Linked DNA regions of Desulfomonile tiedjei DSM 6799. The protein of the gene in region 1 interacts with the protein of each later gene in a pairwise test. Links are inferred from orthologs where the notes say so. Each region holds a gene or a part of one and is shown in the gene's direction. Other genes may lie near its edges. The genes, in order: serC and selB.

Region 1 (10,197 bases):
TTGCGGCTTCAACATGCGTTGCCATCCCTTTGGGGTTCCAAGTGAACCCTTCTCCCAAAACATAGACGTCCAGGAGATCCTTGAAACGATCGGACGCAACCAACTCGCCGCTTATTCTGGTCCCTTTGATGAACTGGATCAGGCACGCGCGGTAATCATGGCCGATAGCTCGAAAAATGAGCCCCAAAGCGGCTGTAGTCTTCCCCTTTCCGTTACCGGTATTTATCATGAGAAGTCCTTTTTTCACCAAAGCTCTCCAGCATAGAATGATTGCCAAAAATCCTGACGTTGATCCCACGCTCCAACACAAGATATTAGTGGGGACCGGCGTCCCGGCCGGTCCATTCGATTGATATCATTGATCATATTGAAGAGGTGTCGGCACGGAGGCACGGCACCCACCATTATCCTTCTTCGATCGGACATCAATTCCGGCAATTGTCACAAAAGTGCACAACCCGTATTTCGCCGGGTTGATTCTGCACCTGGACTGCATACCCGCGGAACTCAAACCGAAAAGAGAAAAGAGGGAGGCGTCTTAAAACGACTACCTCCCAAAGAGCAGGTCTGTCGCTCGAAATCCCCGGGGAAGGTGGCTTTTCCCGGGCGTAAATTACTATTTTCGGTTTCCGTTCGAACTCAAAAATGTTAATTGCCGGGCCAAGGCAGTCCGATCTTACGGCCGAGGGTAAACAGTCCCCCAACAGCCGCCCCGCGTGCATGATCCAACCAATTTGCATTTTTCGAGCACGATCCTAATGGCACCGGACATGAAACATTGCTGTTATTGTTTAATTCTGCTTTCTCGAGATAGGAATTGTAGGCCAACCATTCCTGCAGTTCGCAGAGGTTACCGGTTTTGATGTACCCGAGCTTTTTGATTTCAACCCTGGCGTAACAATCCGGATCGTTCAGTCTGAACTCGATGAGATCCTCAGGTAATACCAGAAACAGTTCGCGAATGGGCGCCGCCCCGGTCTCAATGACTCCCTGATCTTTCAGATCCCAGTACCCTCTGAAGGCATAATGACGATATGTAAAAAAGCGCCTCCGAAAAGAAGCTTGATCTGCTCTTGTATGGATCAGTCCCCAGATTCCCGGACATGTGGCCCGAAAACACACCCCTTGAGAATTGCCCAGCAGCACGGGTTTATCCGTGCAGGTAAGCTCCAATCCGCATTCGGGTCGGGATTGTCTCTGCGATCCGCCGTCGCGTGTCTCTAAAGGTTGAATAGCGCATTTCTGAAGAGGGGGACCGGCTTGAGCGTTCAGAACAATTCCCGATAACAAAATAGCTCCAAGTATCGTCGCAAAAATCTGCAATTTTCTCACGTTGAATACCTCCTTACTTGCCCGACGTCGTAGCAATCTTGACCGGTCCCTAAAAGTTGGCCATGGTACGGAATCTGGCTCCCAATCCATAGACGCTGTCGACTCCAGCCTGCACCGATCCGTACAGACGTCTTTGCATTCTGTTCAAGTCTTCACGTGTCGGGACTTTCATACGGTTGAAATCCATATTGGCTTTCAGCCCTGTATAAAAGGTGCGCCCCTCGTTCGGATACCAGGCGGCAGGAACACTGGTTCCCAGTGGGCTGGAAGTGCTGGGGGCAGACTTGGTGCCAATGATCGCATACTGCGCATCCGAGAAGTTCTTGATTCCAAAATAGAGTGTGACAGTGTCACCAAGGAAGGTCTGAGAAAACGCCAGATCTCCCCATTTTGCGGGTTCAAGAGGTTCGGCTATGTTGTACGGATCGTTGATCCGATAACGACTTCCAATATAGTGATACGTGATGAGGCCTGAGAAGCCCCATTCCCTGTTATTGTATTCCAGCGAAAAATTTCCCATCTCTCCCGGATTCTGGTACAGCCATTTGTCTTCGGTGGTCAGACCGTTGAGAGGAGTCAATGCCGGAAGGAAGTTGCTTCGGACAAGCACCTTCTGCCTTGTCCAGTTTCCTTTTACCGTCCAGGAAGGTGTCACTTTCACAAGGCCTTCCAGCTCAAGACCTACATGTGAGACATTTTGAACATTAACGTTTCTCTGGTTTCCTGCGTCATCCATTCCGTAGAGAATCTCGTTATCCATATCCAAGTCGTAATACGTTGCGCTTGCATAGATGTTGCGGTTAAACCAGTGACGTATTCCTACTTCCTTCAAAGTGCCTTCTTCCGGGTCTAACAGCCAAAACGGCGGATCCGGCGGGAGTCCGAACGACCCCAGGTTTACCATGTCGTAGAATTCGGGAAATCGGTACATTCTGGAATGCTTGTAATATGTGCTGGAACCGAGTTCTTTGTCGTAAACAAGCCCCAGAGCCCACTGAGACGCACTCTTGTTCCTGTCTATTCTCTTTGCATTCGTGACAACCCGTGCCGCATCGTTTGCATAGAGATCGGGGAGATCGTAGTTCTCTATGCGATACCCAAGGTCCACGTACAGCCGATCCCAGAACCTGGTCTGGTTCATCACGTAATAGCTCAAGGATTCCCTGTAGCCCGACTGTTCAGCCTGGTGCTCGACTGCGTTGGTGCCGAATGTCTGAACGATCTGTCTTGATTCTCTGCCGAATTTGCCGTCCCACAGGTCGGACCCCACGGTTAACTCGTTCGTCACAACAGAATATTTATCGGTTCGGAAGTACTTGAACGAGAGCCCCGAATCGATCCAGCGCTGGTCCGACAGGCCGAACCAGCTTATTCCTGTGGTCCTCTGGTCGGATCGTCTATAACTGTAGATAGCCTCGAAGGTACCCAGTCGATCACCGCTATAGAGCAGTCGTCCGATGGTCACAGCGTCCCACAGCTCGGTTGGGCCGTCCCACACAGGTGACAAACGCATTCCGAACCCGTAATCGAATATTGCCACATCGCGGATATCCCTTCTTCCCCATTGGGGTTGCTGCACATATGTGGCATTGCCGTTCCGCCGATCCGACAACAACTGAGAAATCTCAAAAGTAAGATTAGGGGTAATCTTCCAATTGATGCTGCCCTGCACGTTATAGAGCATCCAGGGGCCGGGCCGAGGAACGAACTCTTCGTCCAATCCATTGCCTTGATAGAGCCGGAATCCCTCAGTGAAGAACCTGCCTGCGAAGATACCCGCTGCTATCGGGCCATACACCATGTTGCTCGCAACCCACTCTCTGTCGGATTGCCAGGAGCCAATCTCTGCGCCCCAGAATGTTCCGGGGTTTTGCCGAGGTCTCTTGGGGATGATGTTGATGGTTCCCCCTATCGCCTTCTGACCGAACTGAACGGTGCCGTCTCCTCTTAGTATTTCGATACGATCGATCAACTCGGGAAATATAGACATCCAGTTGGCGTCACCCAGTGGAGTGTTCAGCGTTCTACCGTCGTAGAGTAAGGACACTCTATTACCCGGCTCATTGGAAAAACCTCTCAACACAACCGCGGCATCGAAAGGTGTAGCGGAATAGCCCGACGTATATACACCCGGCTGGCCTTGAATCATGTTTGGAACCCCTATGTACCCTAACGATTCTACGCCCCGGTTCGGGACGATACTGACTGCAGCGGGTACATTCGCGAGATTCTGAGGCCGCCCTCCTGTGGAGACCACTTCACCGGGAGTAAGTGGATAGTCGGAACCCGGTTGGCCTGAAGGAATTGGATCGCCTGTGCCAAACCCCCCGTCGGTAGTCCCGGTTCTCGCTTGCGATTGCCGCCGATCCTGACGCGGGGCTTCGATCTCTACAGGAGCAAGCTGCTCTGTCGGCAGATTCTGTGCCGTTTCTGAAGACGATCTCTGCTGTGCATTAACCGTTGTTAGTGCGGGGCCAAAGGAGCATGTCAACGTTAAAACGAACCAAACGACTATGATATAGAGAAGAGTAGTTGAATCCCTCATGTCTGCATCTCCGATTAATATGTCCTCAGGGAAATTGAACTCGACAGCCTCGCATCGGCTACCGACAAATAGGTGGAGCACACGGAGAAGCTTTGTGAATGTCTCCGGCAAATCTTCCATTTCGGAGCAGACTTCCCGGCAAATTCCAGATTCCTGATAAGAGGTTTTGGGGGGCCAGCGCCGGAAACTGGTACTCTTCCACAAGCATCGGTGGAAGGTTTGGACTGCATGTCGGTACACAAGGTACCGGCGGTAGCGGCGCAACCGCAGGCCCGCCCGGAGCGCAGGTAACAGGTCTCCGACAAACAGGAAAACAACCAGCGGGAGATTGCGTCGGATAACAACCGGACACTCTCTGCGGAACAGGATAATTTGGACCGCAGGAAGGCGCATTCACTGGCTTGCATGTTCCTCTGGGAACAGGGCACAGTATTTCGGCAATTCTGAAAGGCAATGCCAACGCCGCTCCAGCCAGCCCCACCGTACATTGAATGATAGGTCTGACCGGCCCGGGATCACGAACATAGAGTGGTACGAGTTTGGGGTCGTGTACGGATTCCGGCCCAGAAAACGATCTAACTTTGTGGGGAACAGGGACACACGAAAGAGGTGCCTGATTGCAGGCTCCTCCACGCCGCGACATGTGGCCGGGGTTCGCCGGCATGGTTGGATATGGGGACTGGGGGCCAATATAGCCCGGAGTGTATGGCATTGACGAATAGCCTGGAGGTGGGCAAATACCGCCCGCCTGGCATTGCATCTGAACACCTAACGATAGACCGATAAGTGTGACGACTAATCCTATAAAACTCCTCTTCATTGGATTCCTCCTCATGAGACAAAACTCTCACCCAAAAATGATCCGGATTGCACTCACCATTCTGGAATGAACAGCAGGCTCAATGTCCTGCCTTTTCTTCCAGTTCCGGCTCCAATGTGCAGCGGTAGATACGGATAAACTTCGACACCTGCTGTTTGGCCGTCCAAACATGCCGAGAAAAAGTGATGTTGACTTGAGGAGCTTAGGCTTGGATAATGGCGGGAAGGGAATGCACATGAGATTCCCGCTTGCCCTGGGTTCCGGCGCCATCGGAACCTGGGGTTTCCTTACCTGCTCTTCATTTTAGAAACGAGTACAGCCTGAAACCAAAAAACCCTCCTTCGCGCGTTGGGGCGAAAGAGGGTGGTCTGCGTGCTTTCACCCATCCCGCCCGCGCAGGACATCTTCGGTGACCTTCATGCTTGGGTATTCTGGCTTCCGTTTCGACCTAGTCTCCGCGCCTTCCCGAAAGAATTTCTTCCAGTGGCTATTAGCGGATTTCGTTCACGGTCACAGCTGCGGGGCAGCGTCGGTCTTTCACCGACTTCCCCAAAGCACGTTGGTTTGGACTAAGAATAAAAGACTATCAAACAAATCCTATCAACACTGGTCGAGAGATGTCAAGCTGTTTTGTGATCCGTGCACAAATTCACTCAAAGTGAGGAGATGAATTCGTGCAATCCTCCGGATTCAGCAAATGTTCGGCTTCATGAATTTCCGGCATTGTCCGTGCTGCATCATCGAAAAATCGCATCCGTCGCGTGGAATCTGTAAGATTTACGCTCTCGCATGTTGCTTTGTTGAAAACACATACAAACTAAGTATAATGCCATTTTGGTGATGATTTTCTTGTGAACTCATCACTTCAAAGCTGATGAAAGGTCAAGTATGACGATAGATTTGGAGATTATGTGAATACAAGAACAATTTCAGGGCGTTATAGTATTAGAGAAGAGGTTGCGAACAGCCTTACTCACTTGCTTGGAATCCTTTTTTCCATCACAGGCATGGTTATTTTGATACTGTCTTCAAGTGAATCGGGAAATATCTGGCGCATTATCAGTTGTGTCGTTTTCGGAATGACGCTAATTCTTCTCTACACAGCGTCCACATTATATCACGGAATACAAAACCCGAGTGTAAAAGCGTTTATGCGGATCATCGATCATTCATCGATCTTTCTTCTCATTGCAGGCACGTACACTCCATTTACATTGGTAAATCTCAGAGGGCCATGGGGCTGGTCTCTTTTTGGCATTGTCTGGGGACTTGCTTTTTTGGGGATAATCGTTCAGACAGCTTTGCTTCGTCAATGGGTTGGTATTTCAGTCGGATTGTATGTCATCATGGGGTGGGCCGTTGTTGTGGCTATCAAACAAATGCTCGTGGCTGTAGCGCCACCCGGGATGATGCTTCTGCTCGCAGGGGGGCTTGCTTATACTTTCGGGATTATCTTCTACGTCTGGCATAGATTGCCGTATCACCATGCCGTTTGGCATCTTTTTGTACTAGCTGGAAGCATCTTTCACTTTTTTGCAGTCCTGTTTTATGCTGTACCTCTGGAATATTAGGAGTATTTGCTTCCGACCTGAAGGTTTCTCGTGGGTGGCCGCGATGCGGAGCATCCTTCAATCCGTCGAAGTGCAGGGAAGGTGGGGATGATATGGCAGTTGACATAATTTCCGACCTTTTGAACACCCTTCCTTCTTCGCTTAATAAGGAATGGTAGGGTCCGGCGTCTCTGCCGGACCGAACTGGTCGATTTATTATGAAAAATGTGCCGGCACGGAGGCACGGCACCTACCGGTCTTCGAGAAGCGCTTTTCGCAATCGGACAAAAATTCTGACATTTGCTATACTCGTGTTCGTTAGACCAATTCAGCCGACAAAAAACTATTAAGAACCCGGGACAATTGTGAAATCCAACACATCCACTATGTTGAACCCGTAATAAATGTACACCGATCCAGCTCCTAGAAAATCGGTCGGTCGCTGAACGGTGAAATGGTAGGTATGATTGCCTCGTTTGTTCGTGAGGTGCACGGTTTCTTCGTACTGCCTGGAATTGGGTAGCTTTATCACGAATTTGAGCGGGCTCTCCGATCGCGATCCGACGTACGAAAAACGGATCATGAGTGTCAGTCTATCGGGATACTGGTCCGTATTGAAAGTTCTCGTATTTGCGACAAACTGGAACTTGTCGTCTTTGAATAAGGCCGGCCCGAACTGCAAATCGTAAATTGCTATTCTTCCGGGTATCTCCCAGGCAAGCTCGCCGCCTTCTCGTTTGATATCTTTCGAGGCTTCGGATTCCGTTGCCTGAGCGAAGACGTTGCTCTCCAGACCGAACTGAATCAAGAAAACGAGAAACAGAAAAATGCCGCTTCTTTTCCACGTGCGGAACGCCATCATGCTCCCCACCATTTGGGGGTTATGGGTTTGGCTGAAACGAGCGGAGCGCCGCTTCCTTGAGGAATGGTAATCCCCGGCTGAGGAGTCTGGGGCTGGCGTTGTTGCGGGACTTCTTCGGATTCTTCTTCTTTCATTAGATCGAAGAAACGATCTCCTAGAACCCTACCGGGAACCTGGTCCCCATTCTCGGAAGGTTTTTTCATCTTCGATCCCAGAAAGCTGAAGAGCCATGAAAACAAGATGATCAGAACCAACGGGATGAGGCTGTAAAGAATACTCTCGATGTCCTTCATAGGGACGCCTCCGGAAGCAAGCATGTCAACGAAATGATATTGCCATAAAATGCCGAAACGTTCAACGAACCAGAATTCCTCGTCAGATACAGTTTCGCAGTTATGCACAAACATTGCGAAGGCTGGGGTATCCTGGGCGGAGTGATTAGACGGCTTTGCGTCGTCCGGAGCGAAGGATACCTCCAGCCTCCTCCCAGATTATGAAAAGAAAAGCGAATCAATGTGATGAACACCGAGCGGGTGTTCAGGTGAAAAGGTGTTGAAATCTCAGTATTGCTGATGTAAATTAATGTGCTTGTGTGCATTCGTCCAGATTCCAAACCGGGCAGGAGGTAGTTTAGCCATGGCGGATCGTATTTTCAATTTCAATCCTGGGCCTGCGGCATTGCCGTTACAAGTGTTGAAGGAAGTTCAACAGGAATTCATCAACTTCAAGGGTTCGGGAATGTCCATATCCGAGATCAGCCATAGATCTGCGCTGTTCGAGGATGTTCTCAATGATGCGATCGTTCGGTTCAAAAGGCTTCTGAAACTATCGGACAACTTTAAGATTCTGTTTCTCCAGGGTGGGGCGAGTTCCCAATTCTTTATGGTCCCCATGAACCTGCTTCCGGAAGGCTCATCCGCGGATTATATCAACACTGGCTCCTGGGCAAAAAAGGCGATCAAGGAAGCGGAAATTTTGAAGAAAACCTGCAACGTAATCGCCTCGAGTGAAGACAAGAATTATTCTTACATTCCAAAGAAATTCTCAGTGAATCCTTCCGCTGCGTATCTGCATTTCACTTCCAACAATACTATCGAAGGCACTCAATGGGCTCAATTTCCGGATGGTGGCGGAGTTCCTCTGGTTTCCGATATGTCTTCGGATATGTTGTGCAGATCGTTCGATGCATCGCCATTCGGGCTGATCTATGCAGGTGCTCAGAAGAATCTTGGGCCGGCGGGAGTAACCGTGGTCATTATCCGCGAAGATATGCTCGAGAGAGCTTCCAAAGATGTGCCTACCATGCTGCGGTACTCGACTCATGCAGATAAGAATTCTCTTTACAACACACCGCCGTGTCTGGCCATCTATATTGTTCAGCTTGTACTCAAGTGGATAGAAGAATCCATTGGCGGACTGGACGCCATGGAGCGCCGAAACCGTGAAAAAGCGGACCTTCTCTACGGCTATCTCGATTCTACGGATTTTTACCGTCCCACAGCCGAAAAGGACAGCAGGTCCCTGATGAACGTGACGTTCCGGCTTCCGGACGAGGATCTCGAGAAGAAATTTGTTGCCGAAGCCGGAAAGGTCGGGCTTGGCGGACTCAAGGGTCACAGATCTGTGGGAGGATGCAGAGCTTCCATTTACAACGCGCTTGGTCTGGATGGTGTGCAGAGCCTCGTAGACTTCATGAAGACTTTTGCCCAAAAGAACGGCTGACCGATTCCGTAATTTACATCAGGCGGCGACATGGAGCGCTATCACATTCTGGTATCGGATAATTTGCACGAGAAAGGGATAGAACTCTTCCGAGCACGTGATTGGTGCGATGTTGACGTCGCAACCGACCTTTCGCCGGAAGGACTCAAGAAGGTTATCGGCAAGTATCACGGTCTGGTTATTCGGAGCGCAACTAAAGTAACGGCCGATATAATCGCCGCCGCATCCAACCTCAAGGTGATCGGAAGAGCGGGTTCCGGCCTGGACAATGTCGATGTTCCCGAAGCCACTCGCAAAGGGATCGTGGTGATGAACACTCCCGGCGGGAATTCTATGGCGACCGCGGAGCATACTTTGAGCCTTATCATGGCTGCATTTCGCCATATTCCTCAGGCGGTGGAGTCCGTGAAACTGGGAAAATGGGAAAAGAAGAAATTCCAGGGACGCGAACTCACCGGCAAGACTCTTGGGGTGATCGGTTTGGGCCAGGTGGGCAGTCTGGTGGCCAAGAGGGCTTCACGAGCGTTGAAAATGAACGTTCTCGGGTACGATCCCGTGACGACACCTCAAGCTGCCGCGCAGATTGGAGCCAAGTTAACTTCGCTGGAAGAGATTTTCCGTAAGAGTGACGTTATCACGGTTCATACGCCTTTGACGTCGGAGACCAGGGGTCTGCTCAATGCTGCTGCATTTGCAAAAATGAAGACAGGAGCTGTTGTCGTAAACTGTGCCCGCGGAGGAATAGTTGACGAAGCAGCACTTCTCGATGCACTGGAATCCGGCAAAATAGCGGCTGCATCACTCGATGTTTATACCGTGACCCCGCCAAAGGACAACCCTCTGGTGAAGCATCCTCGAGTGATTGCGACTCCGCACCTCGGCGCTTCCACAACAGAGGCGCAAATCAATGTTGCCGTAGCCGTAGCCGGCCAGATGATCGATTACCTGGAAAAAGGGCTTGTGCGCAATGCCGTGAATGCTCCGACAATCGATCCGAGCCTCCGGCCGAAACTTGAGCCGTACCTCGATCTTGCAGGGCGACTCGGACGATTTATGGCACAGCTTGCGCCAGGTCCGATAGTTGCTCTGGAGACGGTGTTTTGTGGTGAAATCGCTCAATGGGACGTGAAGCCGGTGACGAACGCTGTGCTGGTCGGTCTCCTGACCTGGTCTGAAGGGCCGAACGTCAATGATGTGAGTGCCCCGGCCATCGCCGAAAAACGAGGTATCCAGGTCTCTGAGACAACATCGAAGACAAGCCCCTTTTACGGGTCCACCGTGGGAATTCGGACTTCTTCCCCGGACGGTACGAAGGTCAACGTCCTGGGCGCTCTCATTCCTCGAATCGGAATGGAGCCGCGGATCA
Region 2 (10,249 bases), 1.7 Mb from region 1 along the record:
GAAATCCGCAGCCTTGAGATGGTCGGTCCCAAGGTGGGGAAAGATCTTCAGCAGTCGGCAATCTGGGCTACTGTTATAGCGCTTGGAATGCTTCTTGTCTACATGGCGTTTCGGTTTACCTTCACTATGGGGTTGGGTGCCATTGCTTGCCTCTTGCACGATCTGGCAATGGTCTATGGATTCTTTGTGTGGACCGGATTGGAGTTCAATCTGACTATTCTGGCAGCATTCCTCACCGTAGTCGGGTATGATATAAACGATACCATCGTGGTATGCGACAGGGTCCGAGAGAACCTGAAGACCATGAAGAAACAACCCTTGATAGATATCTTCAACGTTTCCATAAATCAGACCCTGTCCAGGACAATTCTCACCAGCGGCTTTACCACTCTTTCGGTAATTGCTCTGCTTTTCTTCGGGACTCCCGTTTTGCAGGACTTTGCTTTGGCTCTTATTGTGGGTATAATATTCGGAACGTATTCTTCCATATTCGTGGCTTTAGCTCTTGTTTTGGAACTGGATCGGTTCTTGCCTGTAAAACGCGGCTGATCCGGGCGACTGGAACTTATGCACGTCCTTGAAGGACATGAGAAAATCCTCTCGTTTCTTGCACTGACCGCTCAGAATGACCGGCCTGCCCATGCATATCTCTTTTCAGGAAGAGAAGGTGTGGGCAAGAAGCTGGTTGCTTTGCGGTTTGCTTGCTTTTTGAACTGCCCCTCGCCTACGGATGCGGATTATTCCTGCTCAACCTGCACAAGAATGGTGGAAGGAAAACATCCGGATATTCGGATAACTCTTCCGGAAAAGAACATGATCCGGATAGACAAGGTGAGGGAGATCCAGTCTGTATTGCGGTATGCTCCTGTTGAATGCCGGTACAGGGTCGTTATTATCGATGACGCACACCTGATGAATCGATCTGCTCAGAATGCGTTGCTCAAGACCCTTGAGGAACCTCCGAATTATTCGATTCTGATTCTGATCAGCTCAAGGCCTTCCTTGATGTTACCTACCGTACGCTCTCGTTGTCGGAAAGTGAGATTCGGCTCTTTGTCCACAGAATCGGTTGTCCGTATTTTACGAGATAACGGTATTGCGCCCGGTGAGGCGGGAGTATTGGCGCGACTTGCGTCAGGCAGCGCAGGACGTGCCTTGAAAATGGAAAGTTCACAATACATGAAGCTCAGGGAAAAAGTCATTGCTGTGCTTTCCCATTCAGATTCTGTTGGTTTGCGTGGAGCACTTGAATTTTCCGCGACAATTTCATCGGATCGCGCAACAGCCATACAGGCGATCGAGATTGCATCAACGTGGATTCGCGATCTTCTCCTCGAACAGATCGGCACGCATTCCTCGGAGATGATTCATGTGGATTTTCTTGACAAAATTTCCGACACAGCCCATCGTCAGGATAGCGATCGACTCATTTCTCTGTACGATCAGCTTGTGAGAGCAGCGGAACTGATTGAAGCGGAGATCAACGTAAACCCGAATCTTGTCACAGACACGATGATGCTGAAAACCTTGCGTATTCTTGAGGGGCCTCACTTTGGAGTGGTCCCCGCGAACGGATAATTGCATGTCCACTGATAAATCTAAAAAAGATATTTCGTACTTACCGAGATCGTGGGGTTCGGCAGGTTTTAAGGAAAAAAACCATAAAGAAGTCGAAGAGCCTGCAATCGAAGAGCCCAAAATTGAAGAGCATGTAGACTACAAAGTCTCTGAATCGGAAGAAATCGAGAAAACCGAGGAAACAATTTCGGAATCGACAGAGGCCAAGAGGTGTTGCGCAGATCGCAGATGTCCTCGAATGGGCGCTGTTCCCGACCAGTTAGAGGAAGATTTTGAAGAGCCCCACCCGACAGGGGCCTGGGAACAATCCGATCCAACCAAGACACTGGTTCGGATCGTGGGGGTACGCTTTGGGTACGCGTCAAAAATCTACCATTTCGATTGCGGCGACATGAATCTGAGTGCAGGCGATTGGGTGGTAGTCAAGACCGAAAAAGGGTTGGGACTCGGGCTCATCGCTTTGCCCCCGTTCGAGCGGGAATTTGACGCGGTTCAACTCGAAGGTTTGCGGAAAATATTGCGAAAAGCCTGTCCGTCTGATTTCGAGCAAAAAGATCGATGCAGGGAAAAAGAGTACGAAGCGTACATGTATTGTCTCGAGAAAATAGAGACTTTAGATCTTCCCATGAAGCTCGTATCAGTTGAATGCTTCTTCGATTGCTCCAAGTACGTCTTCTACTTTACGGCTGAAGGTCGTGTAGACTTTCGCGAGCTGGTCAAGCTGTTGGTTGCCCGTTTCCCTGTGCGAATTGAGATGCGCCAGATCGGAGTCCGGCACGAAGCTAAAATGACGGGTGGCCTCGCCTGCTGCGGCCAGGAGCTCTGTTGTGCCCGGTTTTTGACCGATTTCAGGCCGGTCTCGGTGCGAATGGCGAAAACCCAGAATCTGTCGCTCAATCCGACCAAGATATCGGGAGTGTGCGGTAGATTGATGTGCTGTCTCGCATACGAACACGATGTGTACGAAGAGTTTAAGAAAGGTCTGCCGCGGGTGGGTAAAGCTGTAACGACCTCTCAGGGGGAAGGATTGGTTTTGAAACACAATCCTCTCGCAGAGACGGTATTCGTTAAGTTGCAGGACGAGACGATAGTTGAAGTTAACAAAAGCGAAATTGTAAAAGTCGGTTCATCCAGCTCGAAGAAGGGGGAAACTGACCCGGACGGCAGTAACGAGGCTGAAAATATCGCACACAAAGGCGAAACCGGGTCGGAACTGGATTGGTAAGTCCGCGAATGTTGTCCGTTTCGAGGAGGAAGTGCAGTGAATCGCCGCATCGGGATAGTCTTTTTTCTGATCGTGTTGTTGATCCCCCATTCGAATGCCTGGAGCGGAGCAACATTCGATCGAGTGGTGGGGAGCAACACTGTACGATTGGGAGCGCCCTACAACATTATTCCACATGGGTTTCTCAATTCTTCGGGTGAATGGGCAGGCTTTGAAGTGGACCTTGCCGCGGAATTGGCCAGACACATGAATCTTAAACTCGATCTGGTCAAAGTGAATGAGAAGACCTGGCGCTCTATGCTGTCGAAAGGGCAAATAGATGCGGCTTTGTGCAGAATAGTTCATCGCAGATCGCTGGAAAACGAATTCGACTTCTCGGTCCCGTACTTTTTTGACTCACCACAAGTTCTGGTACTTAAAGGTTCCTCCAAAGCAGTCTCGGATCTGAAAGGTCAGAAGATTGCGGCAGTCCAGGGATCGATTTTCGAGAAAACGGCTATGAGCCTGTTGAGACAGACGGGTGACGATGCTGCGCAGAAGAACGTGGTCTCGTACCCCGATAGACCTGCTTGTTTCATGGCTCTCGGCAAAGACAAGATTGGCGGCTGGCTGGATTCCGGTATGACACTGATGGAATACTCTGCAAAGAGTCCCGGTCGCTTCGAACTCATCCCTGCAGGGGATTCGGTGGAAGTCGTCGCCATAGCGCTCCCGTCCAATGATTCCGCCTGGCGAGATCTGGTCAATTTTGCTCTGCAAGATATGGCTGCAGACGGAACCTGGAAGAGGATTTACGATAAATGGTTCGGGCCGGATGCACCACATCCGCTACCTGCGAAGAGAACGATAGAAATCTGGCCGGAATAGTCCGTCATCAAAGAGCATTGAATGAAAAGAGTAATTTTAGGAACCGCCGGACATATCGATCACGGCAAGACACAACTTGTACGCGCGCTGACCGGAATCGATACGGACCGTCTGAAAGAAGAGAAGCAACGCGGCATTAGCATAGAGTTGGGCTTCGCGTTTCTCGAACTCGGCAATGATATCCGGATGGGCATCGTGGATGTTCCGGGACACGAGAAATTTGTCCGACAGATGGTGGCGGGCTCGGGCGGAATTGATATCGCAGCGCTGATTGTGGCTCTGGACGAAGGAGTAATGCCGCAGACCGTGGAGCATCTGGACATTCTGAACCTGCTGGATGTTCGTATGGGACTGGTTGTGCTCACAAAGGCGGACCTGGTTGACGAAGAATTGGCTCTCCTTGTGGAGGAGGATGCTCGGGATTCGGTAAAGGGAACTTTTCTCGAAAAGGCTCCCTTTGTCAAAGTCTCTTCCAAAACCGGCGAGGGGTTGGACAACCTTCGCGAAGTCCTGACGGACATGGCAACCAAGATTACGGAAAAGCCGGTTCACGGTCTCATGAGATTGCCGGTAGACAGAGTATTCACCCTGAAGGGGCACGGAACGATAGTGACCGGCACACTGATTTCCGGGACCATGTCCGTTGGCGACGAAATCGAGATTCTTCCCAGCGGCTTGAGAACAACGGTACGCTCGCTTGAATCCCACAACCGTCAGGAGGAAAAGGCCTTTCCCGGAGAGCGAGTGGCAGTCAATCTCCGGGGATTGGAACAGGCGCAGGTGCACCGTGGCGAAGTCCTCACTCATCCGGGCCAGTTCAAGCCTTCTTACATTGTTGACGTGAAACTCAGGTCTCTGGCGCGGTCACCCATTCCCTTGAATAATCGAAGAAAAGTCAGATTTCACCATTATACGTCGGAAGTTGAGGCGCGTATTATTTTGCCCGATATGGATGTCCTTGAGCCGGGTCACGAAGTGCTCGCACAACTGCGGGCGTCAGAGCCGGTGGTGCCTGCTGCAGGCGACCGGTTCGTTGTGAGAGCGCTCTCTCCGTCCATTACCCTTGGCGGCGGGGTGGTCATGAACCCCCGTGCGGCAAAGCTGCGGGCGAGGTCCGCGAAAACTTTTCTGGAACTGGACCGTGGGGACGACGTCAGCATTATCATCTCCCTGGTTCGCAGCGCAGGCATAATGGGCATCGGACGAAACGAGCTGCTCGGCCTCTCGGGTTTTTCTGTTAAACGTCTTGATAAGACACTGGAAACGCTGCGTAATTCAAGGACGATAATCCGTTTCGATCCCACAGAAAACCGCATGGTCCACAAGGACTTTTTTGAAATAGTTCGAACTAGAATTCTGAAGCGCCTGACTGCTTTTCATGCCGAACATCCCCTCAAAGAAGGCATGTCAAAGCAGGAAGTGCGTTCGTCATTGCCCGGTTCGGAAAAACTCATTAAAGCTGTTATGGATTTTCTCGTTTCAAAAGCTGAAATAGCGGATGAAGGAAATCTCCTTCGCCTGAGTTCTCATAAAGTCCAACTCAACGAGAATGAAAAGGACATCAAAGACAGGCTTGCGGCGCTGATAGTAAAGGCCGGCAACGCGCCTCCTCTTTTCAAGGAAGTTGTAGCCGCTGCGAAAGTGGACCAGAAGCAAACGCGCAATCTTATGAGCATCTTGGAAAAAGAAGGTCGAGTGGTTCGGATTAGTGAAGATTTCTATTTTTCTAAAGATTTCGTAGACGACATCAAAAGGAAACTCACTGACTTCATCAAGCGTGAGGGCGGGATCACTCCATCTCAATTCGCCGAAATAACGAAGTCTTCGCGAAAATTTAACATTCCGCTCCTGGAGTATTTGGACAGGCAGCGATTCACCATGCGAGTGGGCGATCAGCGAGTGCTGAGAGGTTCGGGAAGCTCCGGTGAAGGCGGCAAGGTGGAATAGAATTCTGCGACTCGTTTCAATTTTTGAAGACATTCAGTCCGCTGGCTTTCAAAACGTCTGGCGGAATCGGGGCTCTTTTCTGCAAGGTATTTCATCAATGCCCAAGCTTGATGATCCATGCACGCGTACGATTGTTCGAGGAGACCTATCAGTCTCCGGTCCACATCGGAAATGCGGGTGTTGGATACTGCCTTGAGTTTGGCCCTGATAACACGGACCCGTTTCTGCACGTTCTTGACTATCTCATTCGCGGTTTCCTTGGACACGATATTTGCCACAAATCCATCGGCAGTAGTTCCCAGGAGGAGGAAAGAATCGTTCAGGTATGCGGTTGCAGTTTCGCCGAAAGCGTTGAGAAACACAGCCTGATCAGAGCCCTGGGCCGGTCCTGCTATGATGAAAAGACCTAAACTGAAAAAAAGAATGAGATTTTTCATGAGCAATTCGGTTTAAGTGATAATTGTAGTAAGATGTCCTTTTGCCTGATTGACACGAAACCGGTGCGGAATCGTTCCGCAATGCCCAAAAGTCTTACCATGACGCTGGAAAGGAGACAACCTTTTTCATGAAAATACTGTTACACGCGTGCTGCGCACCCTGCCTGGTTCATCCTCTGGAAGATCTGCGCTCACAAGGTCATGATGTCACAGCGATATTCTTCAATCCGAACATCCATCCGTACACCGAATATTTGCGGAGACTGGATGCATTCACGGTTTTCACCCAGGAGAATCAGGTAAAAACCGTAACCGCAGATTTCGATGCCGGAATGGAAGAGTGGTTCAGAGAAGTCAGTTTCCGTGAGGCTCAGCGCTGCCGTGTGTGTTTCCACCTGCGTATGGATGCTATTGCCGCTTTTGCCGAAGCCAAAGGATTCGATGCGTTCTCAACGACACTGCTTTACAGCCGTTTCCAGAAACACGATCTTCTGAAACAGATCTGTGAAGCGGTTTCGGAGAAACACGGGATTCCTTTTCACTACGCTGATTGGCGCACCGGCTGGAATGACGGCGTGAAGAAATACCGAAAATTGGGACTCTACAGACAGAAGTACTGCGGGTGTGTTTTCAGCGAAAAAGAGAGAGCTTTGAAGATTCTTTGATCAAAGCTTGCGGCTGCTCTCCCTCTTTGTCGAAGGGACTTACGTAGGATGCTGGTGAGCGCAGCGAACCGCATCAATCGAGTCATCTGTTGGTTTCGCGACCGATGCGGTTCATTTCATTCACCGCATCCTACTTTTCTTTTTTCGCCAAGACACCGACGAAAAAACGAAAGAAATAGAAGATTTGGTGGGCAGGAACGAGACGAGCCCCGATCATCATATTTCGAAGGGCTTTCAAGCTGAAAGTCTCGCCGATCCATATGCCGGGCGAGGTGTTGCGGATGAGCCGTTGAAACCCAAGCGGCCCGAAGAGATAGGGAACGCCGACGAAAATATTCCCGCCTTTTCTCACGACACGTGCCATTTCGGACAATGCGTTTGACGGGTCAGGCAAATGTTCGAGCGTGCTGCTGTTCCAGCACAGATCCACAGCTTCGTCCCGGAACGGCAGATGATTCAAATCCGCGACCACCAGAGAGAGTGCCGGGTCCCTGAGCCTCGCCTGTTCCAGCGCCTCCAGATCGATATCCGCAGCGACACTCAACGCGATTTTCGGATGACGCGCCAGTATGGATGAAGCAAAAGCAGGTCCCGATCCGGCTTCCAACACCACCGCATCTGAACCATGTATGCCGCGGGTCACAAAGTACTCCGCAAGTTTCGAATTCAGGCCGTTTCTGAGCCAGTCGAAAAACCGATACACGAGAGTCTCCGGAGAGCCGAGCTGCCATGCTTTTGTTGCCATATTTCAGCCGGCCTTCCGAACAATTGCCATGATGGAACTCCCAAAGGGAACATCCCATCGGCGGAGAAATTTCCGTTCTAGGTTCATGACCTGAAACAGAAATCCGTTTACAGCAGGATGCATTTCTTTCAGCTCGGATTTAGGGGTATCGTTTTCAACGTGTCCACCGCCCTGCAGAGCGAGCCGATATGCGGCTACCGCAGGAAATACCGATCCGAACACGTGGGTTATGCGAAGGATCTCAGCATTTCCCCGGGAGAGGAGCTTTCGTACCCGTGCTCGCGTGTACCGGCGGCATGCACCGACTGCCTTATGGTGTTCAGGGGTCATCAGCCAATCATATGCCGGTACGATCAGTATCAAGTGACCGCCGGGTTTCAGCACCCGCAGCAATTCCGAGTACGCAGCGTCTTCTGAAACAGCGGTGCACTCCAGCACATCTATCGAAGTGACTGCATCGAATGTATTGGAACCGAATGGTATTTCGTTGATCGAAGCCCTGCAGGTTCTTTCCAGGCCGCGTTTCCTGGAAAATGCCGCGGCTTCAGGCGATAAATCGAATCCGTACGCATCGGAAGTGAGATGTTGGGTAATATTCCAGAGATTCTGGCCTGTTCCGCACCCTGCATCCAGTACCCTTGCGTCACGCCTGATATTCAACCCCTGCAACGCGTCCAGCAGTATCGAGTGGAGTCCTCTAAACCACCAGTATGTCGGCTCGAGATCGAAAAGAGTCTGGTATTCGTGAGACTCCAAGCGTCAATCCTCAACGGGAAAGCTGAACGTATCCGAATCCGCCGCATCGTAGCGGAGAGATTTGAGCATGATGAAGTCGGATTCTTCCAGGAATTTTATGGCGTGGGATTCATTCGTTTTGAGAATTACACCCTGGCTGGTTCCCACGCGGAATTCGTCGCGCTCTCCGTTTTCCACGTTCACTGTTTTGATCGTTGCTGACCCGCGGCTGATATAAAAGAAAATCACCGTCTTTTTGTGGTAATGATTCCCCATTACCGCGTCGGCTTTCATGCTGCCCCGGATCAGGTTTTCCCAGTGTCCGTCATTGAGTACTTCCTGGAAGTGCCCGCGCTCGTCGTTTCTCTCGAACGACGGTTTCAGTATTTCGTGAGACATCAGTCAATCCTGCGTAATCTGGCCGTAAAGATTCGGAGTACGTACTGCATTCCCGTTTTAAAGAACTTTAGGATGCTCGGCGCTGATTTGGATATCCCTTTGGCTCGATCCCTGAACACGTAAGGCATTTCGAGCACTGTCAGACCCTTTTTGCGGCAAGTATACAGGAATTCCATAAAATATGCGCCGTACCCGGTGGGAATAATGGATACCTTATCGAATACCCGTCTCCGGAGAACCACGAACCCGCTGTCATAATCCTTAATCCCATATCCGAGGACCAGGGTTGCCAGACCGTTGATGAGACGGCTCGAGATCACTCGCAATGGAGTCCGGTCGTCAAGACCTCCCGGAGCATAGCGAGAACCGACAACAATATCGTATTCATCAAGCTCTTTGATCATCGCGGGCAACATGGAAGGCGGCATACACATATCCGCATCCATCCATCCCACAATCCGGCCTCTGGATTCAATAATGCCTCTGTTGAATGCAGACGCGAGTCCACGAGTATCCACCCGCCGAATGAGCACGACCCGCGGGTCGTTCAGGTCTTCCACCAACTTCCAGGTCTCATCCGCAGAATTATCGTCTACAACGATAATTTCCACCGGATCTTTGACATGTTCAAAAATGCTGTTGATGGTGTCGAGAATGTTTTCACGCTCGTTATATGTGGCCAGAACAATGGAAACCTGCGCATCTTGGTTCAAGGAAATACCTCCCAAAAACAGTTCTTATCCGCATAATCGGAACCAAAAAAGCAAGATTTAGGGGATCCTTTTTTATAATGGATTACGTCGCTAGCTCAGCCAGCGTAGGATTCGCTGCGCTCATCACATCCTACGTGAGCTGATAATGGCTGTTCTGGTCCGGTGGATCATGGCCTATGCGATCGTAGGGGCATCCCTTGTGGGTGCCCATTAGCGACCGGCTTCCAGCCGGCCGTCCAGAAAGAGCAGGTCTCGTGCCTGCCCCTACCGTGGCTGCGCTCGCAATACCGAGGACACATGCAGCTATTGCTTCGATTGAGATCTGAGCTAAGTCAACAATCCATTTGTCAAAAGGTCCCCAAGCCCTCCCAAGAAACTTTTGATATTTGATCGAATTCTGAATCTTTCTCACGAAAAAAGCAGAATTCGATCAAGCATCGAGCCTCTTGGAAGGTCAGGGAAACGCTTCTTAAAAGAAGGGTCTCCCCAGTTTTACGGCTGCGAAATCGCGTTGATATCCACCCTGGCTAAGAGGTGTGACATTCCATGAGCTTGGTTGCGACTTCTTCCATTTGAGCACGGGTTAATCCCAGGCCGGATGGCAGGTAAAGTCCTCGGTTCCACAAGTCCACCGATACGGGATTATTGACGGAAACGTCAGGGTATGCCGGATTGTTCCCGTTCATGAATACAGGCTGTATGCTCATGGGACAGAAAAAGGATCGGGTATCCACCCCCTTTTCCCGAAGCTTCTTCATGAGATCGTCCTTGCTCAACCCGAATCCATCGCCCACGAGAATCCCATACATCCAGTACACGTTCTTGGCCCAGGGCTCTTCATACGGCAGTGTCAAATCCTTGGCATTCGCGAGCAACTCGTTATACGTCTCGCCAATCCGGCGCTTGGCTGCAATCTTCTCTTCCACCATTTCCGTCTG

What was found.
Region 2: the proteins of serC (region 1) and selB interact in binary tests that used the Escherichia coli proteins (3 or more experiments, as listed by UniProt). The link is inferred for Desulfomonile tiedjei DSM 6799 from one-to-one orthologs.

Annotation. Positions count from the first base shown.
Region 1 is NC_018025.1:3,941,136-3,951,332, reverse strand. Bases 6,866-9,788 are described here. They hold serC (3-phosphoserine/phosphohydroxythreonine transaminase), read left to right. Parts: upstream 6,866-7,745; coding sequence 7,746-8,831; downstream 8,832-9,788. Other genes in these bases: serA (phosphoglycerate dehydrogenase), read left to right, coding at 8,862-9,788; DESTI_RS16665 (hypothetical protein), read right to left, coding at 7,106-7,402; DESTI_RS16670 (hypothetical protein), read right to left, coding at 6,866-7,109. Also shown: cobO (cob(I)yrinic acid a,c-diamide adenosyltransferase), read right to left, coding at 1-247; DESTI_RS16690 (hypothetical protein), read right to left, coding at 649-1,332; DESTI_RS16685 (TonB-dependent receptor), read right to left, coding at 1,382-3,877; DESTI_RS30825 (hypothetical protein), read right to left, coding at 3,936-4,697; PAQR family membrane homeostasis protein TrhA, read left to right, coding at 5,609-6,268; more of DESTI_RS16670, read right to left, coding at 6,594-6,865; more of serA, read left to right, coding at 9,789-10,197. UniProt on the Escherichia coli protein: Catalyzes the reversible conversion of 3-phosphohydroxypyruvate to phosphoserine and of 3-hydroxy-2-oxo-4-phosphonooxybutanoate to phosphohydroxythreonine. Is involved in both pyridoxine and serine biosynthesis.
Region 2 is NC_018025.1:5,614,711-5,624,959, reverse strand. Bases 3,180-6,154 are described here. They hold selB (selenocysteine-specific translation elongation factor), read left to right. Parts: upstream 3,180-3,691; coding sequence 3,692-5,617; downstream 5,618-6,154. Other genes in these bases: DESTI_RS24105 (hypothetical protein), read right to left, coding at 5,563-6,054; DESTI_RS24115 (transporter substrate-binding domain-containing protein), read left to right, coding at 3,180-3,670. Also shown: protein translocase subunit SecF, read left to right, coding at 1-549; holB (DNA polymerase III subunit delta'), read left to right, coding at 568-1,578; DESTI_RS24120 (PSP1 domain-containing protein), read left to right, coding at 1,583-2,803; more of DESTI_RS24115, read left to right, coding at 2,840-3,179; DESTI_RS24100 (epoxyqueuosine reductase QueH), read left to right, coding at 6,183-6,719; DESTI_RS29415 (class I SAM-dependent methyltransferase), read right to left, coding at 6,850-7,464; DESTI_RS24090 (class I SAM-dependent methyltransferase), read right to left, coding at 7,468-8,220; DESTI_RS24085 (polysaccharide biosynthesis C-terminal domain-containing protein), read right to left, coding at 8,224-8,598; DESTI_RS24080 (glycosyltransferase), read right to left, coding at 8,598-9,311; DESTI_RS24070 (DegT/DnrJ/EryC1/StrS family aminotransferase), read right to left, coding at 9,839-10,249. UniProt on the Escherichia coli protein: Translation factor necessary for the incorporation of selenocysteine into proteins. It probably replaces EF-Tu for the insertion of selenocysteine directed by the UGA codon. SelB binds GTP and GDP.